Regions from separate parts of the Pseudarthrobacter sp. SSS035 genome, predicted to be linked through region 2. Evidence: predicted binding sites of a transcription regulator. Region 2 holds the regulator's gene; the other holds the start of a gene.
The links. The regulator Rex, encoded in region 2, represses fermentation and respiration genes when NADH is low (regulators of the CRP and FNR family bind a similar motif). The targets are predictions, from matches to a motif close to CTTGTGAANNNNTTCACAAG.
Positions count from the first base shown of each region.

Region 1: a site for Rex is predicted at 1,302-1,321, ahead of MUN23_RS18130 (glyceraldehyde-3-phosphate dehydrogenase). Genes of this name have one in related genera too.

Region 1 covers NZ_CP096882.1:3,916,588-3,931,250, forward strand. The annotation lists gene MUN23_RS18115 (zinc ribbon domain-containing protein) at 1-3, shown strand, start outside; gene MUN23_RS18120 (YaaA family protein) at 64-828, opposite strand; RNA gene rnpB (RNase P RNA component class A) at 885-1,271, shown strand; gene MUN23_RS18130 (glyceraldehyde-3-phosphate dehydrogenase) at 1,540-3,018, shown strand; gene MUN23_RS18135 (hypothetical protein) at 3,096-3,299, shown strand; gene MUN23_RS18140 (HNH endonuclease family protein) at 3,425-4,222, shown strand; gene def (peptide deformylase) at 4,232-4,804, opposite strand; tRNA gene MUN23_RS18150 (tRNA-His) at 4,921-4,993, opposite strand; gene orn (oligoribonuclease) at 5,123-5,755, opposite strand; gene mptB (polyprenol phosphomannose-dependent alpha 1,6 mannosyltransferase MptB) at 5,917-7,473, shown strand; gene MUN23_RS18165 (DNA alkylation repair protein) at 7,489-8,250, opposite strand; gene map (type I methionyl aminopeptidase) at 8,391-9,158, shown strand; gene MUN23_RS18175 (GNAT family N-acetyltransferase) at 9,145-9,780, opposite strand; gene MUN23_RS18180 (LacI family DNA-binding transcriptional regulator) at 9,786-10,874, opposite strand; gene MUN23_RS18185 (Gfo/Idh/MocA family protein) at 11,053-12,222, shown strand; gene MUN23_RS18190 (dihydrodipicolinate synthase family protein) at 12,222-13,436, shown strand; gene MUN23_RS18195 (sugar phosphate isomerase/epimerase) at 13,433-14,290, shown strand; gene MUN23_RS18200 (hypothetical protein) at 14,618-14,663, shown strand, end outside.
Region 2 covers NZ_CP096882.1:2,878,516-2,893,178, reverse strand. The annotation lists gene ccsB (c-type cytochrome biogenesis protein CcsB) at 24-1,148, opposite strand; gene MUN23_RS13325 (cytochrome c biogenesis protein ResB) at 1,148-2,902, opposite strand; gene MUN23_RS13320 (cytochrome c biogenesis CcdA family protein) at 2,902-3,657, opposite strand; gene MUN23_RS13315 (TlpA disulfide reductase family protein) at 3,673-4,308, opposite strand; gene MUN23_RS13310 (histidine phosphatase family protein) at 4,310-4,990, opposite strand; gene MUN23_RS13305 (YceI family protein) at 5,193-5,741, shown strand; gene MUN23_RS13300 (hypothetical protein) at 5,848-6,606, shown strand; gene MUN23_RS13295 (hypothetical protein) at 6,786-7,532, shown strand; gene MUN23_RS13290 (redox-sensing transcriptional repressor Rex) at 7,590-8,315, opposite strand; gene MUN23_RS13285 (glutaredoxin family protein) at 8,406-8,660, opposite strand; gene MUN23_RS13280 (HAD family phosphatase) at 8,810-9,628, shown strand; gene MUN23_RS13275 (30S ribosomal protein bS22) at 9,825-9,923, opposite strand; gene MUN23_RS13270 (helix-turn-helix domain-containing protein) at 10,080-10,292, opposite strand; gene MUN23_RS13265 (3-deoxy-7-phosphoheptulonate synthase) at 10,435-11,541, opposite strand; gene MUN23_RS13260 (acetylxylan esterase) at 11,795-12,796, opposite strand; gene MUN23_RS13255 (IS110 family transposase) at 12,900-13,970, opposite strand; gene MUN23_RS13250 (rhamnulokinase family protein) at 14,376-14,663, opposite strand, start outside.

The DNA.
Region 1 (14,663 bases), 1.0 Mb from region 2:
TAGCAGTCCAAGTAGGTCGCAGCAGATGTCGTTACGGGCGCCCATAACGACATCTGCTGCTACCTAGTTGGGAAGGATGATGTTCAGGGCGTGCGGTTTCCGCGCTGAACCGTCAACCAACTCCGCGTCCCATTTCTCGCGTGTGGCCTTCAGCAGCTGTACCGGGGTCTGCGGGGCGTTGCCGCGGCGGGCAAGCAGGTGCCGTGCCAGCTCGCCGCGAGTGTGCTTGGCGAAGTGGCTGACCACCTTGCGTACACCGTTGACCTCGGTGAATACGTTGACAGCCACCGTCTGATCCGGCGGCGGTGCCCATGCCACGGCATACGTGCTGGAGCGACAGTCCACGAGCAGGTGCCCGGACACGGACTCCGCGAGGGCTTCCGAAATCTGCGGCTTCCAGAACGAGGCGAGGCGGCCGACGTCGGGCAGTGCCGTTCCCATCGACAGCCGGTAGGCGGGCACACTGTCGGCGAAGCGGATGGCACCCCACAGGGCCGAGATCACCAGCACCGAAACATCGGCCTTCCGGCGCTGCGCCGGGGTCAGCGTTCTGTAGCCGAGTGCGTCGTACAGAACGCCAGAATAGATCTGGTGCGCAGGTGCCGCCGGTTCGGCGTGGAGCCGGGTGTTGCGTTCGACGTCGTCCTGCAGCGATGCGCCGACGCCCAGCAGCGCGAGGGCATCCTCATGCGCACTCACCGTCCCCAGCGCCTCCAGGACCTTGGCCCGGTAGGTGTTGAGTTCCGGAAAGCTCAGTGACGGCCAGTCGACGGCGGACCCGCGGACTGCGGGGGTTTTGCCTTCGGAGGGGGGAAGCAGAATCAGCACCGTACGATCCTACCGGCGACGGCGGTGCCCCCTTCCGGCGGTAGACTGGCTGCGGATGGGTTGACCAGGCGGCCGCGCGTCACGCAAGTGGCTCGAGGAACGTCCGGGCTCCGCAGGGCAGGGTGGTGGGTAACGCCCACTCGGGGTAACCCGCAGGCCAGTGCCACAGAGAACAGACCGCCTGCGTCTTCCGGCAACGGAGGCTCAGCAGGTAAGGGTGAAACGGTGGTGTAAGAGACCACCAGCTTCCCGGGTGACCGGGAAGGCTAGGTAAACCCCACCCGGAGCAAGGCCAGACAGGACACGTTTGAGGGCTGCCCGCCCGAGTGTCCGGGTAGGCCGCTGGAGGGCGTCGGCAACGGCGTCCGTAGATGGATGGCCGCTACTCCCGCGCTGGTAACGGCACGGGAGCACAGAACCCGGCGTATCGGTCAACCCATCCAACACCACCCGCCGGGCACGGACCTGCCCCGCATGTGAGTGATTTCACGCCGGTTGCGGCGGTCCGCGGTGTTGCTCCAGCCTAGAATAGAGAGCGAACGTAGAAGTTCTGCCGCCGGGTCTGCGTTCGCAGCCGGTGGCTTTTCTTTACGCTTCTCCACGGCACCCGGGATGGACCGCATCCTGCCGGTGCCAGAGCCCCTGGACAACATCAGGTGGCCGCCAACCGCGTACGACGACGTATGCGGCTGAACCGAGGAAGGTAGTTCTGTGAGCCAGACGTCAGATTCTTGTCTTGATACGTGGATGGGCCGGGAGGCTCTCGCCGAGGCCATGATTCCGGTGATTGGCCGGCTGTACCGCGAAAACAACGTGGTGACCAGCATTCACGGCCGCAGCCTGATCAACAAGTCCACCATGAACATCCTCAAGGCGCACCGTTTCGCCCGCCGCATGAGCAACACCGAGCTCCTGCTCGAAGAGACCGCACCGCTGCTGAACATCCTGGCTCAGCTGGAACTTGGTGCGGCGGCCATCGACGTCGCCCGCCTGGCAGAGAAGTTCAAGGCAGAAGGCGACGGCGCCACCCTGGAAGAGTTCCTCCGCACCGAGCTTGCCGAGGTAGTGGGCAAGCGCGGCGGCGATGACCGCACCAGCACCGACGTTGTGCTGTACGGCTTTGGCCGGATCGGCCGCCTCCTGGCGCGCCTCCTCATCGAAAAGGCAGGCGGCGGCCACGGCCTGCGCCTGCGCGCCATCGTGGTGCGCCGCGGCTCGGACAAGGACCTCACCAAGCGCGCCAGCCTGCTGCGCCGCGACTCCGTCCACGGCTCCTTCGAGGGAACCATCCGTGTGGACGAAGACGCCAACACCATCACCGCGAACGGTGTCCAGGTCCAGGTCATCTACTCGGAGAACCCCGCCACGATCGACTACACCGCCTACGGCATCAAGGATGCGCTCGTTGTGGACAACACCGGCCGCTGGCGCGACGCTGAGGGCCTGTCCCAGCACCTGCAGAGCAAGGGTGTTGCCCGTGTTCTCCTCACCGCACCGGGCAAAGGCGCGTTGAAGAACATCGTGCACGGCATCAACCACGGCAGCATCGAGGATACGGACCAGATCGTGTCCGCAGCGTCCTGCACCACGAACGCCATCACCCCGGTCTTGAAGGCCATCAACGACAAGTTCGGTGTGGTCCACGGCCACGTGGAGACGGTCCACTCCTTCACTAACGACCAGAACCTGATCGATAACTTCCACAAGGGCGACCGCCGGGGCCGCTCCGCCGCGCTGAACATGGTCATCACGGAAACCGGAGCGGCCACCGCTGTGGCGAAGGCCCTGCCCGAACTGCTGGGCAAGCTCACGGGCAGTTCCATCCGGGTCCCCACGCCGGACGTTTCGCTGGCGATCCTGAACCTGAGCCTGGAAAACGGAACCACCAAGGATGAGGTGAACGATTACCTGCGCCAGATGTCCTTGCATTCGGACCTGCGCAAGCAGATCGACTACATCGATTCGCCGGAGGTTGTTTCCACGGACTTCGTCGGCTCACGCCGTGCCGGCATCGTGGACGGTCTCGCCACGATCTCCAATGACAAGAATGTCATCCTCTACGTCTGGTACGACAACGAGTTCGGCTACAGCTGCCAGGTAGTCCGGGTCATGGAAGAGATGGCCGGCGTCAACCCGCCGTCCTTCCCCGCCAAGGAAGCCGCTGCTGCCTTGGCCGCAATCGCCGTCTAGGCCGTTTGCGGGTTGGCTGCCCGATATTCCCGGCTGATTCGCTGGAATCAGCCGGGAATCGGGACCACACTGGTGGCATGGATAACGAGACTCTCCACGAGACCACCCTTGAACACGCCCTCGACGTCGCCAAGGCCAACCACAAAGAAGCCATCAGGCTCCTGGAGCAGGCCCGCGCGTCCCGGGCTTCCGGCGACGTCGGCGACCACCGCGTGCGCCAGCTCGAAGGGCTCCTCAAGGTTGCCGAAGAAGACCTGCGCCGCGTAGCCCGGGAGCAGTAGCCGGCCATAGCAGTAGGCGGATCACCCGGGCCACTCGTCCTCCCCATTGTGGATAACCGCATGGGTGTCAGTGGGGTGGCCTAGGCTCTTCTGGTGCATTACATTTCCGGAAGAGCCGGTTGCCCATGACCGTCAGCTGGCGTGCCTACCGCCGTGCCCGCCGCCGCTCGAGACAGGCCTGGGCTCTGGTGGCGGTGCTGGCCCTGTCTGCAGTGGGCTCCGCGGGGTGGTTTTTCACCGCGGGCCAGTTCGCTGCGGCAGAACCGGCAATCGCCGGGCCCCGCGAGGCGCCTGTTTTCGACGGGACCTGGATGAAGCCCGTGATCCCGGTGCACGCTGTACCGCAGGGGAGTGCCCTGACCGCCCTCGAGCGGCTTTCCGTCAAGGGACGGGCTCCCACGGACAATTACCAGCGGGAGGCCTTCGGCCAGGCCTGGCTGGACGTGGACCGGAACGGCTGCGACACCCGCAATGACATCCTCCGCCGGGACCTCACCGCTGTGGGTTTCACGGAGGGTTCCAAATGCAAGGTAGTGTCAGGGTCCATCCATGAGCCGTACACGGGCAAACGCATGGAGTTCCGGCGTGGCCCGGAAAGCAGCAAGGAAATCCAGATCGATCACGTCGTGGCGCTCAGTGACGCGTGGCAGAAAGGCGCTCAGGGGCTGACCCCGCAGCAGCGCCAGAGCCTGGCCAACGATCCGATAAACCTCATCGCCGCAGACGGTCCTGCAAATCAGCAGAAGAGCGCAAGCGACGCCGCCACCTGGCTGCCGAAGAACAAGAACATCCGCTGCCATTACGTGGCCCGCCAGATCTCGGTGAAGGCATCCTATGGACTGTGCGTCACGCAGCCGGAGAAGGATGCGATGAAGCGCGTCCTGGACTCCTGCCCGGAGCAGCCAACCATTACGGCGAGGTAATGCGTCGGCTCAGTGGCCGAACGGGTCCGGATCCACGCCGGGCATCCACGTCAGGCCGGGCACACCCCAGCCGCTCTTCTTGGCCAGTTTCATGGCCTTCCGTGCATAGCGGTCCATCAGCCGGTTGACGTAGAGCTTTCCGTCGAGGTGGTCGTATTCGTGCTGGATCACCCGGGCGAACCAGCCGGTCGCTTCGAACTCCACCGGCTGCCCATGGCCGTCAAATCCTTCCACCCGCGCCCACTCCGCACGCTTGAGCGGGTATGCGCCGCCGGGGAAGGAGAGGCAGCCCTCTTCCTCTTCCTCGGGGTCCGGCAGCGCGCCAGAGATCTTGGACAGGGTCAGTACCGGGTTTACCAGGACCCCGATGGGCGGAGCGCCGTCGTCATTGGCGTACTTGTACACAAAGATTCTTTTGCCCACACCAACCTGCGGCGCCGCCAGGCCCACGCCGTTGGCAGCCTCGTTGGTTTCAAACATGTCCGCGATCAGCGTGCGCAGTTCGTCGTCGAAAACCTCCACCTCGGCGGCGCGGCGGTGCAGCACCGGTTCACCCCAGACGGTGATTGGCAGAACTGTCATGTCAGGCGGCCCTTCGTGCGTGCGGCGTGGCGCCGGCGGTTATGCAAAAAAATGGAGGCCGTACCGGATATCCGGTACGGCCTCCAAATGGACGGCTTTTACTGCCGCCCTATGAGGGTGAGCTACGGGGGTTGAACCCGCGACCTCCTGGACCACAACCAGGCGCTCTGCCAACTGAGCTAAGCCCACCATGTGCCCCACAGATTTCCCGGTGGTCCGGTGCTCTGGAAAGGCAACTCAAATAGCTTACCTGCTGTTTGAGGGTGCTTGCGCCACTTTTGGGGTTTTTGCGAAAATTTCCGCCAAACGTGGCGCAGATTACTCTTTCGGAATACCTGCTGTGCCCGGCGAGGCAGTGATGCGCTGGGCGACTTCGCGGGCCGTGGCGCTGTCAGGCCCCGGAGCCGGAACGAAAACCGCCTCGCGGTAGTAGCGGAGCTCGTCGATGGAATCCTGGATGTCACCCAGGGCGCGGTGGCCGCCCTTCTTGGCGGGGGACTGGAAGTAAGCCCGGGCGAACCAGCGGCGGGAAAGTTCCTTAATGGTGCTCACGTCGATCACGCGGTAATGCAGGTGCTCCACAACGGCCGGCATGTCGCGGGACAGGAAGACGCGGTCGGTCCCCACGGAGTTGCCGCCCAGCGGTGCCTTGCGCGGGTCCGGCACCCACTTTTCGATGTATTCCATCACGGCGGCTTCGGCCTCGGCCATGGTCTTGCCGTGCGGCAGTTCCTTGAGCAGCCCGGACCGGGTGTGCATGTCCCTCACGAAGTCGTTCATCTGGGCGAGGGCAGCGTCCTCGGGCTTGATCACCACGTCCACACCGTCGCCGAGAATGTTGAGCTCTGAGTCCGTCACCAGCGCCGCCACCTCGATCAGGGCGTCGTTCTTGATGTCCAGGCCGGTCATTTCGCAGTCGATCCAGACGATGCGTTCGTTAGATATAGGCACCGGACCAGCCTACCGTTTAGCTCCGGCGCAACCGTCCGATGCTAGGATTTCGGGTACATGGGGCGAGGATTTTGCCGCTGTGCAGTGTCTGCGCGGCCCGGGCGGCCACCGCCGCCCGCGGGACTGAAGCGCCGAGTGTAAAGAGATTGGACGATCCTGAGATGACGGCGCCTGTGCCTGCAACGGGGGAGATGGCGGCCAGCGTGATCCCCGAGCCCGCTGCGGCAGAAGTGGATAACGCCAGGTCCCCCATCCTTGCCGGTCTTGTCGGCTCGGTCCTGATGGTGTTCGGATCCCTCGGCGTCGGCTGGCTGGCCCCCGTTTCCGAACTCCGCCGCGTACCGATCTTTATCTGGATGCGGACGGAGGCCATCGGCGTTGCCCTGGCCATCGTGCTGGTTGCGGTAGGCGGCATGCTCCTGGTCCGCTCCTGGCTGAGGCTCGGCCAGCGGGTCCGCGTATGGGGGCCGGCGGCGCGAAAGGCAACGCTGCAGGCCATCGCAGCATGGGGCCTGCCGTTGATGTTCACCGTCCCGCTCTTCAGCCGCGACGTGTACGCCTACATTGGTCAGGGCAGGCTGATGGTGGAGGGGTTCAACCCCTACGAGAACGGCATTTCGGCGTTGTCCAACTATTTCCAGCTTGGCGCCGACAAACAGTGGACTGAAGCTCCCGTGCCGTACGGCCAGCTGTTTCTGTGGATCGAGCAGTTTGTGGTCTGGTCCACCAACGTCCAGCCCGAGGCCAGCGTGATGCTTTTCAGGCTCGTGGCGCTGTTTGGTGTGGTCCTCTGTGTCATCTACGTGCCCAAGCTGGCCGAGCTTCACGGCGTCAATCCGCACCGCGCCTTGTGGCTCACCGCGGCCAACCCCCTGTTCCTCACCAACTTCATCGCCAGCGTCCACAACGATGCCCTCATGATCGGGTTGGCCCTTGCCGGGCTGTACTACGCGGCCACCAGGCGCGTGGTGCTGGGCATAGTCCTCGTGACCCTTTCCATCGCCGTCAAGCCCATCACCATCGTTTTCCTGCCGTTCATCGGCCTGATCTGGGCAGGCAAGAACGCCGGCTGGCCGCGGAAATTCCTGTTCTGGGGACTGACCGGAGGGCTGAGCCTGGCCATTCTGTACGGCCTGAGCCTCGTCAACGGGTTCGGCTTCGGCTGGATCAATGGGCTGTCCGCCCCTGGCAGCCTCTTCATTTGGTACGCGCCGGTGGGCTTGGTGGGGCTGATGGTCGCTTCCGTGTCGAACGCCTTCGGCCTCGACGGGTGGACGCTCGCCGACTGGGTGTTCGACGCCGGCAAACTACTTGCCGTAGGCATCGTCGCCTTCCAGATCTTCAGGGGTGAGCATGAGCGGCTGATCCGCCGCCTCACCTTGGGCTTTGCGGCCATCGTGGTGCTGGCGCCGATGATCCAGGCCTGGTACGTGGTGTGGCTCATCCCGCTGTTCGCGGTGACAGGCATCCGCAATGACTGGCAGGTCAAGGCCCTGTATTTCATCGTGTCGTTCTTCATGATCTACGCCATTTCTGACCAGCTGGAGGTATTTCCCTACCTCCAGACCGAGGACCTCGGACTTGCCCTGGTCCTGGCCCGCTTCGCGGCGGCGATTACCGGCCTGCTTTTTGCCATGTACCTGATCTTCATGGATCCGGACACCAAAAGGCTTTTCCGGAAGCCGGCCGAACCGGTGACCGAACGCCCCGTTATCTAGTCTCCGCAGGCGCGGTTATCCGGCGCCGGTGATTCCCGCCGTCGTGCCCTGTTCCAGATGCCGCAAGGCTTCCTTCCGGGACAGCGGACTCAACCGCGTGCCCTTTTCCACCACGAAATCGTGTACCCACTCCGGGTCCGTTTTGGCGTATTCACGAAGCGCCCAGCCAATGGCCTTCCGGATGAAAAACTCCGGGTCCGCCAGATTCGGCTCAATGACAGCCCGCAGCAGGTCCTGGTCCGTGCTGGCCTTGGCCTTCAACTGCGAGGTGATGGCCGACCGCCGGATCCAGAAGTCCTGGTCCGTGCTCCAGGCCAGCAGGAGTTCGGTCATCATGGGCCGGTGGGCCTGAAGAAGCCCGCCGATACGATGCGACACCCCATCCACGAAATCCCACCACGCGCCGGTGCGGATGATCTCCTCATAGACAGGGAGCATCAGCTGGTCACGGGCCACCAACCGGAGGCTTGTCAGGTCAATGGCCGCATAGCGTTCCTCGCGTACAGTGGAGCCGCGCCAGAGTTCCAGCACCGTGGCCCGCAACTGGCCCGCCGACGTAACGGGATGGACGGAAGCAGCGGCCAGCGCCAGCCGCCTGACTTCCGGGACTCTGACGCCCAGTGACGGCAGAGTGGACTTCATATACGCCTGCGCGCCAGTGGCCCGCACCGGGTCCGTCCGCTCCCGCAGCGCCGCGCGCACGGCATCCAACAACTCGCGGTTCGGAGTCTCCGTGACCGGTGCGTCCGTGTCCAGCGATTCGTCATTCGGCGGCATTCGGTCCATGGTGCAACTTTAGCGAGGTGCCGGCGGCCTGGATGTCGGCCGGTCCATCCTCAGCGGGACGGCTCTAGAGTGGGACCAGACAAACTGCACGTTCCCGTGAACCGTGCCACCCGACGTCGGAGGTTCCCTGCATGTCCATGATCAAGACTCCCGAGCAGATTGCCCTCATGCGCGAAGCCGGCCGGGTGGTGGCCAATACGCTGGCGGCGGTGCGTGAGGCCGCCGGAGTGGGTGTCACCCTGCGTGACCTCGATGCGCTGGCCGCCGAGACGATTGCCACGGCGGGAGCCACACCGGCCTTCCTGGACTACCACCCGCGCTGGGCCGCAGTTCCGTTTCCTGGCGTGATCTGCACAAGTGTGAACGACGCCGTGGTCCACGGAATCCCCGACGACTACAAACTCCAGGACGGTGACCTGCTCAGCGTGGATTGCGGGGCATTCCTGGAGGGCTGGTGCGGCGATGCGGCCGTCAGTTTCATTGTGGGAACACCCGATCCTGTGGACCAGGCCCTCATTGATGCCACGGATGCCGCCTTATCCCGCGGGATCGAGGCAGCCCGGATCGGCAACAAAATGGGCGATCTTGCCTACGCGATCGGCGGCGCCGCGCGGCGGGCGGGCTACGGTCTGCTGGCTGACCACGGCGGCCACGGGATCGGCCGCACCATGCACGCCGAACCGCCGGTGCCCAACGACGGCAGGCCGGGGCGCGGGATCAAGCTCACCGACGGGCTGGTCATGGCCATCGAGCCCATGCTGATCCTGGGCCGCAAGGACGACTACTATCAGGACGACGACGGATGGACGCTGCGTTCCGCCAACGGCCGCCGGGCCGCCCACAGCGAACACACAGTGGCCATCACTGCCGATGGCCCGCTGATCCTTACGCTCCCTTAGGTCCTGTGAGGCTCAGGCGCACCACGGCCCGCCCTGGGACGCCGCTGCTGGCCACGGTGAACCCGGCGCGCAGGAAGAGGTTCAGCGTGCCGTGGTAAAAGTCTGCGGGTCCCGCTTTGGGCCGCTGCTCGCGGTCCACCGGGTAGCCTTCCACAACGTCGGCACCATTGAGCCGGGCATGCTCGACGGCGGCGCGCAGCAGCGCGGCTGCCACACCGCTCCGGCGGTGGCCGGCGGCGACCACGAAGCAGGTCACTGACCACACGCTGTCGGCCGCATCCGGTGGTGCTGTTTCGGAATCGGGCGGCGCTGATTCCTCCGCTTGCCGAAGCACGCGGGAGCGAAGCACACGTGGATAACAGGTCCGTGGCTCCACGGCGCACCAGCCCACGGGCTGACCGTCGACGAAGGCGAGGACGCCGGGGGCGGGGGAGCCGCCGTCGAACTTTTCCTTCAACTGTGCCTTGCGGGCGGCCGGATCCAGCGCCGAGTACTCCGGACCCGTGAGGGCAAAGAACCGGCACCAGCAGCGGGACGGCTCACCGGGTCGGCCGAACAGCCGCTCGACCCCGTTCCACTCCGCCGCGGCCGTCGTCAGGCCGGTTGCGGGCCCGTCCGTCATGCTGGTCAGGCCACCGACTCGGCGCTGCTCGGGTGTGCCACCTCGGTGCTGCGCCGGAGTATGACCTGGCCGGATATCGGGGGCGATCCGGCATCGTCGGCGGACGGGCCGGCTGCGCTGCTGGCGGCCTGCCGTCCGATCTCCTCCAGGGGAAGGTGCACCGTGGAGAGGGCCGGCCGGAAATCGCGCAGAGTCTCAATATCGTCGAAACCGGCAACGGCGGCGTCGCGCGGGATCCGCAGTCCCTGGGAGAGCAGTGCGGCGGCGGCCCCGATGGCCATAACGTCGTTGACGGCAAAGATGCAGAGCCGTTTTGTCTCGGTCCCGGGTTGGGACGCTGTGATCCGTGCAGCCAGGGCGAGGCCGGCCTCGAAGCCGCCCGCACGGGTGAAGTCCGTGCGGATGACGTCCGCGGCAGGCAGGCCGGCGCTGGCAAGGCCGCGCTGGAACCCACGGATCCGGTCGTCGGAGGTGAACAGCCCTTCCGGGCCGCCGACGATCACGAAGTCTTCTTCCCGCGACGCGGCCAGCTCAGCTGCGAGCTGCGCGGCGAGCTCCTCATTGGGCACACTCACCACGTGGTAGCCGTCGGCTGCCGCGGCGCCCACAATACCGTGGCCGATCACGCCCACGTGGCCGCCGTTGCGGCAGTAGCGGTCCAGTTCCGCAGCGAGTTCGGTGTTGCCTTCCCGGTCCTCGGTGCGGGAGGTCCGTGATCCTGCGATCACGATGGAATCGGCGCGGCGTGCGGCGAAGGCAGCCACGGCTTCCTTCTCACTGTCCGGAGCGCCTTCAGTGGTGGCCAGCAGCACCATCTTGTGCTGTTCCCTCGCGGCATCCTGGACGCCGCGGGCAATGGCTGCGAAGTACGGATCGGCAATGTCATGCACGATCAGCCCGATCAGCCCGGAGCTGGACTTGGCCAGCCCCTGCGCCTGGGCGTTGGGAATGTAGCCGAGGGATTCGGCAGCCTGGCGCACCCGGTCCGCAATATCCTTGCCGGGTATCCGGGCGGAGCCGTTCAGCACGCGGGAGGCGGTGGCCGGCGACACGCCCGCCAGCCGGGCCACCTCGGTGAGGGTACTTGCAGCCACAACTTCTCCCGTTCATACAGACGTTCAGCGCCGTTAGCGCCGCTTTCAGTATGGCAGTTTGAGGATACTTTGGGAAAGCGCTTGCCAACCCGAAGGGGAGCGGTGCATGATGGACGCAGTGGGAATGCGCTTTCCCAATTCAGCTTGAGTAACACTGCTCACTCACCGTGGAGGACACATGGGCTTCGAAACAAAGACGATCCGTATCGCCATGAACGGCATCACCGGCCGGATGGGCTACCGCCAGCACCTGCTGCGTTCCATCCTTCCCATCCGCGACGCCGGGGGCTTCACGCTGGAGGACGGTACCAAGGTCCAGGTGGAGCCGATCCTGGTCGGCCGCAATGAAGCCAAGATCCGCGAGCTGGCAGAACTGCACAAGGTGGCCGAATGGACCACGGACCTGGATTCCGTGATCAATGATCCTTCGGTGGACATCATCTTTGATGCGTCCATGACGAGCCTCCGCGCCGCCACGCTGAAGAAGGCCATGCTGGCTGGCAAGCACATCTTCACCGAGAAGCCCACGGCGGAATCCCTGGAAGAAGCCATCGAGCTGGCCCGCATCGGCAAGGAAGCCGGCGTCACCGCCGGCGTTGTGCACGACAAGCTGTACCTCCCCGGCCTGGTCAAGCTCCGCCGTCTGGTGGACGAAGGCTTCTTCGGCCGCATCCTCTCCATCCGCGGCGAATTCGGCTACTGGGTCTTCGAAGGCGACGTCCAGGCAGCGCAACGACCGTCCTGGAACTACCGCAAGGAAGACGGCGGCGGCATGACCACGGACATGTTCTGCCACTGGAACTACGTCCTGGAAGGCATCATCGGCAAGGTCAAGAGCGTCAACGCCAAGACCGCCACCCACGTCCCGGCCCGCTGGGACGAGGCAGGCAAGGAGTACAGGGCCACCGCCGACGACGCCTCCTACGGCATCTTCGAACTCGAAACGCCGGCAGGCGAGCCGGTCATCGGCCAGATCAACTCCTCCTGGGCTGTCCGCGTCTACCGCGACGAGCTTGTGGAATTCCAGATCGACGGCACGCATGGTTCCGCCGTTGCCGGCCTGAACAAGTGCGTAGCCCAGCAGCGTGCCCACACCCCCAAGCCCGTCTGGAACCCGGACCTGCCCGTCACGGAATCCTTCCGCAGCCAGTGGCAGGAAGTTCCCGCCAACGCCGAGCTGGACAACGGCTTCAAGCTGCAGTGGGAAGAGTTCCTGCGCGACGTGGTGGCCGGCCGCGAGCACCGCTTCGGCCTGCTGTCCGCCGCCCGCGGCGTCCAGCTCGCCGAGCTTGGCCTGCAGTCCAACGACGAACGCCGCACCATCGACATCCCGGAGATCACGCTCTGATGACTTCCCTGATCCTTCCCACCCACGACGGCGGCACCCGCGAGTACCGCCTCCAGGGCGGCGTGTCGTGGGCACGCCCCACCGCCCCGCTCACGTCGCGCCGCGCGTACGCGGCCGCGCACGTCATTCCCGAGGTCCTGGCGGACAACACGCCAGGTGCCCCGGCCAGCCTCGACTGGGACGCCACCCTGGCGTACCGGCACGAACTCTGGTCCTACGGCCTGGGTGTTGCGGATGCCATGGACACCGCCCAGCGCGGCATGGGCCTGGACTGGGCCGCAACCCAGCAGCTCATCAAGCGCACCGGTGTGGAGGCCGCTTCGGTGGTCACCGCCGGTGGCCCCGCTACCGCCGGCAAGACCGTCCGCGACCTGGTCTCGTGCGGTGCCGGCACCGACCAGCTGGAGCTCGCCACACTGCCCACCGGCACGGCAGGTCTTGCCGCCGTCCTGGACGCCTACCGCGAGCAGATCGCCGTCGTCAGTGAAGCCGGACCCAAGATCATCCTGATGGCTTCCCGAGCGCTGGCCCGCGTGGCCAACGGCCCGGACGACTACCTGCACGTCTATTCGACGCTGCTGCAGGAAGTGGACCAGCCCGTCATCCTGCACTGGCTCGGGACCATGTTCGATCCCGCGCTGGCCGGATACTGGGGTTCGGACGACGTCGCTGCCGCGACAGAGACGTTCCTGTCGCTGATCCGCGAGCACGCGGACAAGGTGGACGGCGTGAAGGTGTCCCTGCTGGACGCTGCGCATGAGGTTGCCCTGCGCGCCGCCCTTCCGGAAGGCGTCCGCCTCTACACCGGCGACGACTTCAACTACCCGGAACTGATCGACGGCGACGGCAGCCACCACTCGGACGCGCTGCTGGGCATCTTCGCTGCGATCTACCCGGCGGCTTCGGTTGCGCTGCAGAACTACGACGCCGGCAAGGCTGAGGAGGCGCGCGCCATCCTGGATTCCACGCGCGAGCTGGGCAAGCACATCTTCAGCGCCCCCACGTTCTACTACAAGACCGGGATCGCCTTTATGTCCTGGCTTAACGGCAAGCAGCCCGGGTTCCAGATGGTGGGCGGCCTGCATTCGGGCCGCTCCGTCTGCCACCTGGCCAAGACCTTCGAACTTGCCGACCAGGCAGGGCTGCTGAAGGACCCGGCGCTCGCCGCGTTCCGGATGTCCGACTACCTGCGCATCAACGGAGTGGGAGTATGACATCCAATTCAGAACCGTCCCCTTTTTCACGGCTTTCCCTGAACAGCGCCACCACCAAGAAGCTGACGCTTGCCGAAGTTGTTGATGGCTGTGTCCGCGCCGGAATCCCCGCGATCGCCCCGTGGCGCGACAGGGTTGAAGAAGCGGGGCTGGACAAGGCCGCGAAGCTGATCAAGGACGCGGGCCTCCGGGTCTCCTCCCTGTGCCGCGGCGGCTTCCTGACAGCGGCCGACGCCGAGGGCCAGGCCGCCGCCCTGGCGGACAACCGCGCGGCCGTCCTCGAAGCCGCTGCGCTGGACACCAGGGAACTCTTCCTGGTGGTCGGCGGCCTGGCGCCGGGGGAGAAGGATGTGGTGGCAGCCCGCCAGCGCGTTGCCGACCGCCTCGCCGATCTTGTCCGGTTCGCCACCGAGAACGGCATCCGGCTGGTGCTCGAACCCCTGCACCCCATGTACGCAGCGGACCGTGCCGTCATCTCGACCCTGGGCCAGGCCTTGGATCTTGCAGCCCCGTTTAATGCGCACGCGGTGGGCGTCGCCGTCGACACCTTCCACGTCTGGTGGGACCCGGACCTGAAGGCCCAGATTGAACGTGCCGGCAGGGAAGGGCGCATCGCATCCTACCAGGTGTGTGACTTCAACATGCCCATAGCGGCCGATCCGCTGCTGTCCCGGGGTTTTATGGGCGACGGCGTGATCGACTTCGCCACCATCAGCACCTGGGTCAGGGACGCCGGGTACACCGGGGACATCGAGGTTGAAATCTTCAACCAGGAGATCTGGGACGCCGACGGAGATGCTGTCATGGAGACCGTCAAGGCGCGCTACGCGGAACTCGTCCTGCCATACACCTGAGAGGCGGCATGGTCACACAAACGAAAAACACCCCGGTCTGCTGACCGGGGTGTTTTTTGCTGACCGGCCCATCCGTAACGGAGGTGCTGGCTCAACAACTTGTGCCCCAGGAGGGAATCGAACCCCCGACCGGCGGATTAGGGGTTGCTGCTTTTCGTCCTTGTTCATCCATGCTTGTTATCCGCTAGATTCCGGGGGAAACCGCCCCATATGGCGGGGTGGCATGACTGGTGTTTCTCGTCATTATTGGTTGTTTCCGGTGGGTAAGCGGTGGGTGATCCGTTAGACTCGCGGCCGTTAACAATCTCCAAGCAGGACGGCCTCACCATGAAAAGCACCGCCACCCACCCCACCGTTCCCGCCGGCTTCGTCC
Region 2 (14,663 bases):
AGGCGAGCCGGAGAAACCCCAGTTCAGAGGCCCGAATAGGAGTGCAGACCGTTAAAGAACTGGTTGACGATGGTGAAATTGAAGACCACGCAGAGGTAGCCGACGATCGACAGCCACGCGGCGCGGGTGCCGGTCCAGCCACGCGTGGCGCGGGCGTGCAGGTAGCCCGCGTAGACCACCCAGATCACGAACGTCCAGACTTCTTTGGTGTCCCAGCCCCAGAACCGGCCCCAGGCTTTTTCAGCCCAGATGGCACCGAACATGAGGGTGAAGGTCCAGCCGATGAAGGCGATGGCGTTGATGCGGTAGGACAGGTTTTCCAGGCTCAGTGCCGACGGAACCAGGCGCATAAAACCAAGCTTGTCCGCACCACCGGCTGCCACCGTCTTTTGCCGGTGGGACTGCACGAGTTGCAGGGCGGACATGGCGAACGTGAGGGTGAAGAGCGCGGAGGAGAGCACCGCGATGGAGACGTGGATGATCAGCCAGTAGCTCTGCAGCGCAGGGACCAGGTGGCCCACGGGGGTCCAGTAAGCAACCGAGGCGGCCACCAGCATGATGATGGCCAGGCCCACCACAAACGTGCCCAGGAACCGCAGGTCGCGGCGGATCAGCACCAGCAGGAAAACCGCCACGGCCACAAAGGCGCCGGTGGTCAGGAACTCGTACATGTTGCCCCACGGCACCCGGCCTGCACCCACGGCACGCGTGATGACGCCGGCGGCATGGATCAGCACGCCGAGGACGGTGAGGGCAACGGCGACCCGCGCCGGAACGCGGCGTTCCGCCGCATAGCGCATATCGGCGTCGGCCGTCTGCCCTGCCCCGGAAGCGTCGCCGCCCCGCTTGGCCACGGACGACGACGGCCGCTCGGCCCGGCCCACAGGTCCGGCCAGGTGCGAGTCCACCCTGTCCGCTGCCACATTGCCGGCTGCCGCGGCAGAACCAGCAGACGCACCGGCGCCGGCCATCGCGGGCACCTTGGTCCCGGCAACCTCGGCCGCCTTCAGGTCAATGGCGCGCAGCGCCTTGCTGCTCTTCGCGAGGTCCCAGGCGAAGGCGATGAAGGCCACGGTGTACGTGCCGGCGGCGAGCAGCATAAACAGCTCGCTGTACTGGCCCATGGTTTCGTTGATGGCGAACGGCATTACTGGTCCTTTTTCGGCCCGGTGGGGCCCGCTGGGGTGGTGACAGAGTCTGCGCCATTATCGCCCTGGCGGCTGGGAGTTTGCTGGGTGACGCTGGAATCGGAACCGTCAGCAGATTCGCCGGAATCGGAATCCGCAAGCTGCCACTCTTCGGACAGCAGCTTCCTGACGGCAACCGCTTCCGCGGCGAGCCGGTGGTCCTCACCGCGGGCAAGCAGGCCGTACTCCACCATGGTGCGGCCGTCCTCGTGGGTCCCGGTCCGCACCCAGACGCGGCGCCGGTTGACGTAGAGCGAGACGATCAGGCCGCCCACGGCCAGCAGCGCGAAAATTAGGGCGTAGAGCTGGCCCGGGTTGTGGTGGATGTCCACGCCCACGTACCGCTTGACGCTGTCAAAGCTGATGCTGCCCTTGCCGTCCGGCAGGGTGTAGGTGCTGCCCGGAGCCAGGGTGATGCCGCCGGCGTCCAGGTTGCGGGCGTTCAGCGGCGTGAGGTCACTGACGTCGAGTTCAAAGACGTTCTGCGGCGAGCCGGCGTCCAGGCCCAGGTCCCCGAAGTAGGAGTTCAGGGTCAGCTGCGGGTTGAACAGGTCCGGATCGCCGCTGAAGGACACGCCCTCCTCGGTGATAAACGCCGTGGGCAGGAAGAACCCCACGAAGCCCAGCTGGTCGGGCCGGGCGTCGGGGACCTTGATCACCAGGGACGAGTAGTAGTTGTCGCCCTGGAGCTTGGCCACCACGGGACCCTGCATGGCCACGTTGCCGGCGCCGTCACGGATGGTCACCACGGGCGCGTAGCCGTTGCCGGTGAGGTAGATGCTGGTGCCGCCCAGGGTCACGGGATCGTTGACCTTCAGGACTTCCTGCTTGGCGGGCGAGTCCGGGGTTTCCCGGGTGGTGACTTCGGCGTTGAAGTCGATGGGCTGACCGATTTTGCCCGGTGATTCGCGGTCAAACAAGACGTCGAATTTGTCCAGCTGAATGGAATACGGCTGCAGCTGGCTGGACTGGAAGTTGGTGCCGGGGGTGAACTGGTCGTAGCCCACCAGGGTGTTCACGAAGGTGTCGCCCTCCACCAGGATGCGCTGGCCGCTGTAGCCGAACAGGCCGCCCACGGCCACCGAAACCAGCACGCCGATCAGCGACGTGTGGAACACCAGGTTCCCCACTTCCTTGGCAAAGCCGCGCTCGGCACCCAAAGACGGCCGCGCGCCGTCGTCCCTCACTTCAACGCGGTAGCCGCGCTTCTTCAGCACCCCGGCGGCGCTGCGGATGGCGTCCGACGCCGGGAGGCCGGCGTCGGCGGGAACCACCAGTGTGCCGTACTCGGGAAGGCGGGAGAGACGTTTGGGGGTCCGCGGCGGCTGGGAGCGCATCGCCTTGTAGTGGGCGATGGCGCGCGGGACCACACAGCCGATCAGCGAGATGAACAGCAGGATGTAGATGGCCGAGAACCAGGCCGAGGAGTAGACGTCGTAGAGTTGCAGGATATCCAGCAGCTTCCCGTAGTCCGGGTTGTCCTTGATGTACTGCGTCACGATGGACGGGTTGGCCGGGCGCTGCGGGAACAGCGATCCGGGCACCGCGGCGACGGCCAGGAGCAGCAGCAGGAACAGCGCCGTGCGCATGCTGGTCAGCTGGGTCCAGGCCCAACGCAGCATCTCCACCGGCCCCAGGACTGGCAGCGCCGCCTCAGTTTTGGCGGCGGCAACGGGTGCCGGGGACTTTTTGTTTGCTTTCACGCGCTCGCTCATCAGATCGGCAACTTCACATCGGTTTGGAACCAGTACTGCAACTCGGTGACCCAGGTGCCCCAGACGCCGCTGGCCATCAGCAGGCCCAGCACCACCAGGATCCCGCCGCCGATCCGCTGGATGGCCAGGCGGTGCGTGCGGAAGAAGGACATCACGCCCATGCCGCGCCGCACTGCCAGGGCGATCAGCAGGAACGGGATGCCCAGGCCCAGGCTGTAGACAAATGCCAGTAAGGCACCCTTGGCTGCGGAGGAACCGCCGGACAGGCTCAGGAGCTGGACGGCAGAGTAGGTGGGCCCGATGCACGGGGCCCAGCCCAGGCCGAACGTGAGGCCCAGCAACGGCGCGCCCCACAGGCCGGCCGGCGGCTTGGCATGGATCTTCGCATCACGCTGCAGCCAGCCGAAACCGCCCATAAATACCACGCCCATGAGGATGACCAGGAGCCCCAGCAGCTGGGTGATCCAGGCATTCTGCGAGCCGGTGATCAGGGTGCCGAGCTGGCCGAACGCGCCGCCCAGAAGCACGAAAATCACCGAGAACCCCAGCACAAAAAGCCCGATGCCCGCCAGCATCCGGCCGCGCTTCTGCTTCTCCAGGTCCACGCCGCTCAAGCCGGTGACGTAGCCCAGGTAGCCGGGCACCAGGGGCAGCACGCACGGCGACAGGAAGGACACCAGACCGGCGAGCAGCGCCACCGGGATGGCAAGCAGGAGCGAGCCGTTCAGGATGGTTTCGGCGAAAGGGCTGTTCACGGTCCGGGGCCGCCGCTACTCTGCCACGGCGGCGGTGATGAGGGCTTTGAGGGTGCCCTTCTGGATTTCGCCCAGCACGCGGGAGGCAACGCGGCCCTGCTTGTCCAGGACAAGAGTGGTGGGGACCGCACCCGGCGGGACCAGCCCGGAGACGGCCAGGAGCACGCCGCCGTTCTTGTCGTCGAAGCTGGGGTAGGTCAGGTTGAAGGTCTTGTCGAAGGCCTCTGCGGTGCCTTTTTCATCGCGGAGGTTGACGCCAAAGAACTGCACGCCCTGGTCCTTGAAGTCCTGGTGCAGCTCTTCCAAGATGGGTGCTTCAACGCGGCAGGGTGCGCAGGCGGCGAACCAGAAGTTCAGGACGGTCACCTTGCCCTGGAAGTCCGCTGGGGCTATCTGGGTGCCGTTGAACAGCGTGCCGTTAATCGCGACGGCGGCCTTGCGGTCCGCCGCGGTGAACTCGGTCACCGAGCCGTCCCCGGCCACGTAGTTCTTGTTGTCGCCGGCCTTGGCCTGCTTGGCGAGGGCGTCTTCCTGCGCACAGGCGGACAGCCCCAGGGTCAGGGCGGTCAGGGCGGCGCCGCCGGCCGCGAGAACGGCACGGCGGGACGCCGTGCCTGAAATTGCGCGGGATGTTGCGCGAGGGTCAGCCATGTCAGGCTCCGGGGGTGCTGGCGGCACCGGGAAGAAGTACGGCAGCGGGCTCACTGTACTCAACGCGCAGGAGCGAGCCGTCGTCGTCGAACACCAGGGAGGTGATGGACGTCAGCGTGCACTCGCGTTTGCGCGGGTCATGCCACAGCGGCCTGCCTTCGGCGCTGAGGCGGGTGGCCCAGATGGGGAGCTGGTGGCTGACCATGATGGCTTCCGGGCCGCCGGTTCCGTAGTCGCCGGCGGCCAGTTCGATGGCCCGGAGCCGGGCGTCCTCAACAGCTGACATAACGCGCGCGGCCTGCGCCTTGTACGGTTCGCCCCAGGACGGCCGGAACGGGTTGACCAGGTGGGGCCAGTGCTTGGGCTTCCGGAGCTCGGCCTTGGTGACCTTCATGCCCTGGAAGTAGTTTTCCGCTTCAATGATGCGGCTGTCCGTGTGGAGTTCCAGACCAAGCGCCTCTGCCGTGGGGGCCGCTGTTTCCTGCGCCCTGACCAGCGGCGACGCCGCAAGATAGACGATCCTGGCCCCGCGCGCGGCACGTTCGGCGAAGTGTTCGGCGAGCATCTGCGCCATTTCCCGGCCTAGCTCGGAGAGGTGGAATTCGGGCAGCCTGCCGTACAGAACGCGGTCAGGATTGTGGACCTCGCCGTGGCGGAGCAGATGGACAGTGGATTGGGGCATGTTTACCAGTTTCTCAAAGATGGCGTGCGATCCGAAATCTTCTACATCCAGTAGAACTCAAATTTTTGGAAAAATGTTCCGGAACCGGGAACAAAACATGCAAACGCATGTTTATACTGGATGCAGCGGATAGTTGATGATTCAACAGATGAAGCGTCAAGCTATCCGGAAGCACCACCCGACAAACCCAAGGAGAAACACCATGGCTCTTCCCGCAGACGTCACCACCGGCACCTGGACCCTCGACAACTCGCACAGCGAGATCGCCTTCACCGTCCGGCACGCAGGCATCAGCAAGGTCCGCGGCCAGTTCAAGGATGCCGCGGCAACCCTGGACCTCGCCGACAACGTGGCCGATTCCAAGATCAGCGCCACCATCCAGACCGCCAGCTTCGACTCCGGCGATGTCAACCGCGACGGCCACGTCCGCGGCGAAGACTTCTTCGACGTCGAGACCTTCCCGGAAATCTCCTTTGTCTCCAACGGCCTCGTGGCCAAGGGCAACAGCTACGAGCTGACCGGGGACCTCACTATCAAGGGCGTCACCCGCGCCGTTGCCCTCGAGACCGAGTTCAACGGCGTGGCCGTGGACCCGTTCGGCCTGACCCGCGCCGGCGTCTCCGCCGAAACCACCATCAGCCGCAAGGACTTCGGCCTGACCTGGAACGCTGTCCTGGAAGCCGGCGGCGTGCTGGTCAGCGATAAGGTTGCCGTCAATCTGGAGCTCGCGTTCATCGCGCCCGCAGCCTAGCTTTTCTCCCGAAGCACCCCGGCCGCCACTTCCCCGGAATCTGGCGGCCGGGGCGCTTTGTTTAATCCCCTAGATACAGGCGGACACGCGGTCTACAGTGAGACCCATGAGCAACAGTGAAGTACCGCAGCCACAGCAGCCCCAGCAGCCCGGCGCCCAGCCGCCCGGCGCCCAGCCGCCTATCTCTCAGCCGCCTGTCACTAACGTTCCCCCTGCCGGCAGTGTTCCGCCGGCGGGCTACCAGCCGCCGCAGGCCTACCCGCAGCCGGGCCCGACTTATCCCCAGCCGGGACAGGCCTACCCGCAGCCCGGCCAGCCATACAACCAGCCCGGCCAGCCATACAACCAGCCGGGCCAGCCGGGCGGCTTCCGCTTTGAGATGCCAACCGACGGCCCCCGCAACTTCAACGACGTTATGCCCAAGGCCGGGTTCTCCGGCATGTTCAGCGTGACCGGGCTGCCCACCGAGCTCAAGGTCTCGTACTGGATCTGGCTCATCGGCGGCATGCTGGGTGTGTTGGGCGGCCTGTTCGGAGGGCTTGTCACCCTTGCAATGTTCACCGTGGCGCCCGGATTGGCTGCGGTGATCCTCCTTCTGGTCCTGGTGGCACTGGCCCTGGCGGCGGCCCAGATTGTCCTGGTCCTGAAGATGAAGGAGGGCAAGGAATGGGCAAGACTTGCGCTCACCATCGTGGCCGGCGTTTCGCTGGTGCTCGCCGTGCTTGGCGGCAGCGTGGGCGGCGGCGGCATGGGCCAAGGCATCGGCAACAACTGGCTGGGCTTCCTCATCAGCGCCGCGGCAACGGTGCTCATGTGGCTGCCGAACTCGCAGGCCTGGTTCAACTCCGTCAAGGGCCGCGCGTAGACCGGATCCAGTAGAAACACAGTCTTGCGCAACCCCGCTGAGTTCTGTGGGAATACCTCTCCGGAATGATCCCCCGCGGCACGCGCCGGGGGTACGGTGGGAACTAAGCCGTACTGGGGGCAGGCCAGTTGGACTGCACCCAGCAGCCGAACTGACATCCGACCTGCAAAGGACCGCTCATGAGCACGCCCGTCCCGCCTCCCGTCCCGAACGAGCCCGAGCCCGGCAACCAGCCGCCGGCGCCGCAGTACGGGCAAAACGCCCCGCAGTATGGCCAGCAGACTCCCCCGGCGCCGCAGTACGGGCAGAACGCCCCGCAGTATGGGCAGAACACCCCGCCGCAGTTCGGCCAGCCCACACCTCCGCCCTATGGCCAGCAGCCGTACGGACAGTCCCCCTACGCGCAGTACCCGTCCGAACAGCCGCAGGCCGCGGGATCCAACGGGATTCCCCAGCTGGTCAACATCTCGTTCTGGCTGCTGATCGGCGCGGGTGCTGTGTATGTCATCAGCCTGCTGATGGGCATTGGCATGCTCGATGACCCGGCGATGCGCCGCGCCTTCGAAGACGCCATGCGCAGCGGTGGCGCTACCGGCACGGAGTTTGCCTTCGACGATTTCAAGGGTGTCCTCGCCGGATCGCTCGTGGTCTTCGCCATCATCGGCGCTGGGTTGTACGCGCTGGTGGCGTTCTTCGTCCGAAAGGGCAAGAACTGGGCCCGCATCCTCGGCACCGTTTTCGCGGCACTGTCCATTTTCGGCCTCTTCGGACCACCGAGCCTCGGAACCGTGGGGACGCTGGCCGGGATCGCAGCTATCGTGCTGCTCTACCTGCCGGCCGCGGCCCCGTACTTCCGCAAGCAGCAGCCGTTCGCTAACCCGTACGGCGCCCCGGGCACCACGCCTGGCAACCCCTACGGGCAGTAGTACCAACGAGCCGCATCCACACCCTAACGGGCGTGGGCCCCATCAGCCGCCGACGAACTAGGCGGTCTGGTCTGGGGTCTGCGCCCGTTGTGCGTGATAGGCGAGGATCTGCAGTTCAGTGGCCATATCCACCTTGCGGAGGTTGACGCCCTCGGGGACCTGCAGCATAACGGGGGCGAAGCTCAGGATGCTGTGGACACCCGCCGCCACCACGCGGTCGCACACGGCCTGCGCCACGTGGGCCGGAAGTGCCAGGACCACCATGTTGGCGCCCGTCCGCTGCAACACGGCCTCCATGTCCGCAGCGTCGCTGACGCGCAGCCAGCCCACCTCATTGCCCACCACCATCTGGTCGGCGTCGAAAATTGCCACGACGTCAAACCCGCGGGACTCGAAGCCGCCGTAACGGGCCAGGGCCTTGCCGAGGTTACCCGCGCCAACAATGGCGACCTTCCAGTCATGGGTCAGCCCCAGGGCCGCGGAGATGTGACGGCTCAGGTACTGCACTTCGTAGCCCACTCCGCGCGTGCCGTAGGAACCCACATAGGAAAGGTCCTTGCGCAGGGTTGACGAGCTCACTCCTGACGCTTCCGCCAGCGATTCCGAAGATACCCGTTCGATGCCGTCGGACAGCAGCGTGTTAAGGGCGCGCAGGTAGATGGTCAGCCGGGCCACTGCTGCGGGCGGTATTTGCTTGGTGGACTCGGCGCCATGGACGGGCTGTGTACTGTGGCCAGCCTCTGCACCTTGGACAGCATGGGGAGATGAATCCAGTGAAGTCACTATCCCCTCCATTCCATCGCGTCGTGACTCCACTCTAGAGCCCCGCCGCTGGTGCCAACAAAGCCGGTGTCATTCTGCGTGGCCGCTTTCCTATTGGGCCATGGCGCGTTTGAGGACGCGCTCCAGCCGGGCTTCGTCGATCTTCCAGAAATCGCGTTGGATTCCATCCACCAGGACTACGGGGATTTCCTCCGCGTACCGCTCACGCAGTTCCGGCAGCTCGTCCACCTGCTGTTCCGTCCACCCGAGTCCCAGCGATGCAGTAACGCGTCCGACGGCGTCGCGCGCCCCTGCACACAGGTGACAGTCTGCTTTGGTGATGAGGACTACCTCGGGTTTTGCCATGCATTAACCGTATCGCCCTTCAGGGCAGAGAGCAGGGCAGAGGACTGCGGCCGACGGCGAGGCGTACGGCGACGCGGGTATCCGGGCGAGCGCTGGCACTCGTGCTGCACTGAAATCCTGGTCACCGAGTATTGACTAGACTCGTGGACATGCCCGAGGAGAAGTACGTCGCTGTGGTGACCCAGCCGGATGCGTTGATGCAGACCGGCGAAGCCGCCTTCTTCGACGTCGATAACACCCTCATGAGGGGCGCCAGCCTCTTCCATGTTGCCCGCAAGATGCACCAACGCGGCGCCTTCACCCTGACGCAGGCCGCGGGGTTCGCGTGGAAGCAGTTCAAATTTGTGGCGCGCGGCGAGAACATGGACGATGTCCACGCTGTCCGCGACTCCGCCCTCACCCTCGCCGAAGGCATCACCGTGGAGGACGTCAAGGCCCTGGGCGAAGAGGTCTACGACGAAATGATCGCGTCCAGGATCTGGCCCGGCGCCAAGGCACTGGCGCAGCAGCACCTGCGCGTGGGCCGGCGGGTCTGGCTGGTTACCGCAACCCCCATCGAGGTTGCCGCGGTCATTTCCACCAGGCTCGGCCTGACCGGAGCCTTGGGCACCGTGGGCGAGGTTGCCGACGGCATGTACACCGGCCGGCTGGTGGGCGACATCCTGCACGGTTCCGCCAAGGCAGTGGCAGTGCAGGCCCTGGCCCACGCCGAAGACCTGGACCTCAAGCGGTGCTGGGCCTACAGCGACTCATACAACGACATCCCGCTGCTGACCCTGGTGGGGCACCCGGTAGCCATCAACCCCGATGCCAGGCTCCGCCGCCACGCGCGGGACAACAACTGGCCGGTCTACGACTTCCGTTCCGGCCGCCGCGCCGCCACCCTGGGGCTCAAGGCAGCAACGGCCGGCGGCGTAATTTACGGACTTTGGAAAGGCTTCGCCCGCATCCGCGGCCCCCGGGCGTAGAAGGCACTGCCCGCCAGCTGCTGCGCCTCGCGTAGGAGCGCATCGCGGCCGAACGCGGGACGAAGGTCGCTCAGCGACCGTAGGAGCGCCTTTCGGACGTGTCTAAGCGACGGCGAGGCACAGCCGCTGGCACCAGACACAAAAAAATGCCCGCTGCCGGGAAGGCAACGGGCATTTCACGCTTGTCGAAGTATCTCTACTTCTTATTGCGGCGCTGGTGACGGGTCTTACGAAGCAACTTGCGGTGCTTCTTCTTGGCCATACGCTTGCGACGCTTCTTAATAACTGAACCCACGAAAGTTCCTCACAAACTAGATGCAGTACCTGTCTGATGGAAATGGTCCGTGGACAGAGCTACAGACTGAAACAACTGACAGATTCTTACAATGACGTAAAACGTTCCTTAACAGGGTACCGCTTCTTGGCGATGCCCACTGACCGCAGGTAATGCTCAGGCGGTTTCGGAGTGCCCGTCCACCACAGCACCCTTGAGGTACTGCTCGACGGCGCTCTCCGGCACCCGGTACGACCGGCCGAAACGCACCGCAGGCATTTCGCCTGAGTGGACCAGCCGATAGACGGTCATTTTGGAGACGCGCATGACCTCGGCCACTTCGGCCACGGTCAGGAACTTCGCGTTCGAGAAGTTCTGTTCTGCGGACATTTCCCTATTCCTTTGCTGATGGATGACGACAGTACCCCAGCTTTGATTCATATGCGGTGTGCCGATGCTGAGCCATCCACCAACCATGTGTTAGATACTCTAGAGGTTCATGGGGCTGTAGTGAAAGTCATCCGGGCAATCATTAAGCGGTCCGGCGCTTCCGGGCGGACGCCGCGAGCTGATCGAGGACCGAAACGGAGACGTCCCAATCCATGCACGCGTCCGTGACACTCTGCCCGTAGACCAGTTCCGCCCGGCCCGCCGCATGCTCGCCGACATCAAGGTTCTGGGCACCGCCCACCAGGAAGCTCTCCAGCATGACACCCGCGATGGCCTGAGCCGCCTCGCCGCCGTCCTCCAGCTGTGCGCCGATTTCCAGCGCCACTTCCGCCTGCCGGTGGTGGCTCTTGCCGCTGTTGGCGTGGCTGGCGTCCACGATCAGCCGGGGGTTGAGCCCCTTGCCGGCCAGCTTGGCGGAGGCGCTTTCGACGTCGGCCGCTGAGTAGTTGGGCCCCTTCCGTCCACCGCGGAGGATGACGTGGGTGTCCGGGTTCCCGGCGGTGGCCACCAGCGCGGCCCGGCCGTCGCCGTCGATCCCCAGGAATGCCTGGGCGGCAGCGGCGGCGCCGCACGCGTCGAGCGCTACCTGGAGGTCGCCGTCGGTCCCGTTCTTGAAGCCGATGGGCATGGAGAGACCGGAGGCAAGCTGGCGGTGGATCTGGCTCTCGGTGGTGCGCGCCCCGATGGCTCCCCACGAGATGAGGTCCGCCATGTACTGGGGGCTGATGGGTTCCAGGAATTCGGTGGCGGTGGGCAGCCCCAGCGCGGTGACCTGCTGCAGGAATTCCCTGGCGGTCCGGAGCCCGGTGACCATGTCATGGCTGCCGTCCAGGCGAGGATCGTTGATCAGGCCCTTCCAGCCCACCGTCGTGCGGGGCTTTTCGAAGTACGTGCGCATCACGATCAGGAGGTCGTCACGGTGCTTCTCGGCCTGGCTGACCAGCCGGCGGGCGTATTCCAGCCCAGCCTTGGGGTCGTGGATGGAGCAGGGGCCCACGATGACCAGCAGCCTGTCGTCCACGCCGTCCATGATGGCCCGCACTTCGTCGCGTCCACGCTCGACGACGTCCGTCACCCGGGCGTCCATGGGCAGCTCGGCGATGAGCTCCTGGGGCGAGGGCAGCGACGTGAATTCGCTGACGCGCAGATTGGACGTGGATTTCGAGGGAATGGCTGTCGCGGTGCTCATGTTCGGGTCCTGTTCCAGATAGGAAAGCGGGCCCAGATCAGAACCCGCCGGAGAAATGGCGAAGGGCAGAGAATGATCTCTGCCCTGTTGGCTCTGAAGGAAGATGGATGCGTGTCAGTTAGACGCGGGCTCCTCCAGAGCCAACGAAAAATACGCATACCAACGGTTTGTCATAGGCAAACCATAACCGCGCGCTGCGACCGCCGCAAAATCACGGCCGTCACACATGGAAATCCGGGGCGGGCGCCTTGTTTCAGCCCAGGAGCTCGCGGAGGTACTGCAGTTGCCTGATCCAGTGGTGCTCCTGGCCGCCCTCGTGGTTGTTGAACCGGTAGACCTCGATGTCCTTTTGTGCCGAGGAGTCGCTGCCGTAGGCATTGAAGCTGGCGAACACGGTGGAGGGCGGGCAGACATCGTCCATCTGCGCCACCGAGTACAGGGCCGGTACGGTGGCCGCCCGGGCGAGGTTGACGCCGTCGAAATAGTTCAGGACCGCCAGCATCGGCTCGTACCGGTCACGGTGCCTGCCCAGGAACGCCGCGATTTCCGGATAGGGGCCGCGGGCCGCGATGTCTATGGACCTGGGAAAGTCCTGCAGGAAGGGGACGTCGGGCAGCGCGGCGATGACGCCGTCGAGCCTTCCCGCCACCAGCCCGGCAACCGCCACCGCAATGCCGCCGCCCTGGCTGATCCCGGCCACGACAACGCGCGCAGGATCGACCTCCGGGTGGGACTGCGCCGCTTCCACCGCGCGGAACGCGTCCACGTATACGCGGCGGTAGTAGTAGTCCTCGCGGCTGTTGGCGCCCCTGGTCATGAGCCCCGCGTAGGCCACCTCGCCCGCAGACGGGTGGGGATCCGCCGTCTCGCCGAGGATCCCGCCGTAACCCTGGCCGCGGGTGTCCATGATGAACTGCGCATAGCCGGCCTGCGCCCATTTTGTGTCCTGGTTGACCAGCCCGCGGCCGCCCGAGTAACCGATGTACTGCACGACGACGGGCAGCCGGGTTCCGGCGCGCCGGTTCGCCGGGAGGTGCAGCCAGCCCTTGATGGGTGCACCTCCGTAGCCGGCGAACGTGACGTCGAAGGTGTCGACGACCGACAGGTAGTTCTCAACCGGCTCGAATGTTGCGTTGAGCGGGAACGTCCGGGCCTCGTCGAGGGTGACGTCCCAAAAGTCCTGCAGGTCGGCGGGCGGCGTGACCCTCGAGGTGTAGCTGCGGAGCTGGTCAAGGGGAAGGTCGAAGAGGGGCATACTGCTGTCCGGTCCTGTCTCGTCGGGTTGCTTTCGGAGATCCTACGTCACACAAGCCGCGTAGGGGCACCCGGCCTGACTCGAAAGGATCCTTCTATGGTTGTCAAGCGTGGCCGGGGTCTGGGTTTGCGGCGTTGAGTATTCGGTAGATCCGTCGGGCGAGATAGCGTTTCAGGCACCGGCGGATCTCCTTTTTTGTTCGTCCTTCGGCTTGGCGTTTCTGGACGTAGTCGATGGTGGCGGGCTCGAAGGTCATCCGGCTCAGGGCGATGATGTGCAGGGCTTTGTTCAGGGTTCTGTCGCCGCCGCGGTTGAGTCTGTGCCGGACGGTGTTCCCTGACGAGGCGTGGATAGGGCTGGCTCCGGCCAGGGACGCGAAGGCGGCCTCGGAATGGACGCGTCCCCGGTGGGACCAGACGCTCAGGCAGATGGCGGCCGTGACGGGACCGATCCCGGTCTCCTTGAGGAGGGGTGCGGCTTCGCTGATTTCGACCAGTCCGGTGATTTGGTCGTTGTTGGTTTTGATGTCCGCGTCGAGTTCGGTGATGTGTTTGGCCAGCCGGACTGCTTCGGCGCGGGCAACGGACTGAGCCAGCGGTTCTTCCCGGGCCCGCCAGCGGGAGGCTTCGGTGATCTGGGTTCCGGTCAAGGGTTTGCGCGCATCCAGGCCAAGGTCGTTGACCCGGAGCAGGGCGGTCAACGCGTTCACGCCCCGGGTACGGTCGGTGGTCATGGATTCCCGTGCGGTGACCAGGATCCGCAGGGCAGCTCGGACTCCTTCGTTCAGCCGTGGCTGGCGCAGTTGCTGCTCATCCAGGGGCAGGACGGCTGCGGCGATCCGGTGCGCGTCGAGCGGATCTGATTTGCCGACCCCGTGATGGGCTCGGGCATCCATGCGTGCGGCTTCGGCGACCGTGTAGCCGGCGGCGCCGACGGAACCGGCCAGCAGAGCGCCGTAGGAAGCAGCACCCTCGATCACCCACAAGGTCGCCAGATCAGCGCCGGTGCGGCGCGCGACCCAGGCGATTGCGCGGGTAATGCCGGCCCCGGTGGTGGGGAAGTCCCGGGTGGCGGTCAGCTCACCGGTGTTGCCGGTGATGATGGCGTAGACATGGTTCTTGGCGTGCGTATCGACGCCGACGACAAAAGGGCGGGAATGAGCAACGATAGTCATAGCGGTTCTGGCACCTTCCTCTATTCGCGGATATGGTCAGGGCCGCGCACGGCCGGTACCAGTCCGGGTAGAGGTCACTTCGGAACAACACTGTGACGAGCCACGCCCCCAAAGAGGCGGACAACCTTCTGATCAAGTTACCGAGGTGGGCCGGGTGGTACCGGCCGCCACCCCCGCGGATGGACAGATCCATTCAAAGACACCCCTTGCAGGGCCAAACACTTGATGAGTCACATCCACGGGGCTGAACGGCCAATACCCACTCTGCCAGCCAGTCCCAGACCAGCCACTAAAATCCTCACAGACACTTGGGGCCTCCACCCTTCAGGCGTGAACCGGCAGCTAATAACCTCAAATCCGCAACTTGAGGTCATTAGCTGCCTGTTCGCGCGGGCTGGTGGGGGCTTACAGGCGGGAGAGCTGCGGCGTGAACGTCTGCAGCTCGTGCGATGACACCACCAGCCGGCGCAGTTCCGCGAGCCCGCCGCTGACGTGCCCGGCAGCACGGGCCTGCACCAGGACATTCCCGACGGCGGTGGCTTCTACGGGGCCTGCCACCACTTTCTTGCCGGTGGTGTCGGCCGTGAGCTGGCAGAGGAGCCCGTTCTGGGAGCCGCCGCCAACGACATGGACCACGTCCACGCTGCGGTCCGCCAGGCGTTCGGCGTCCGCGATGGCCCGCGCGTAGCCGGT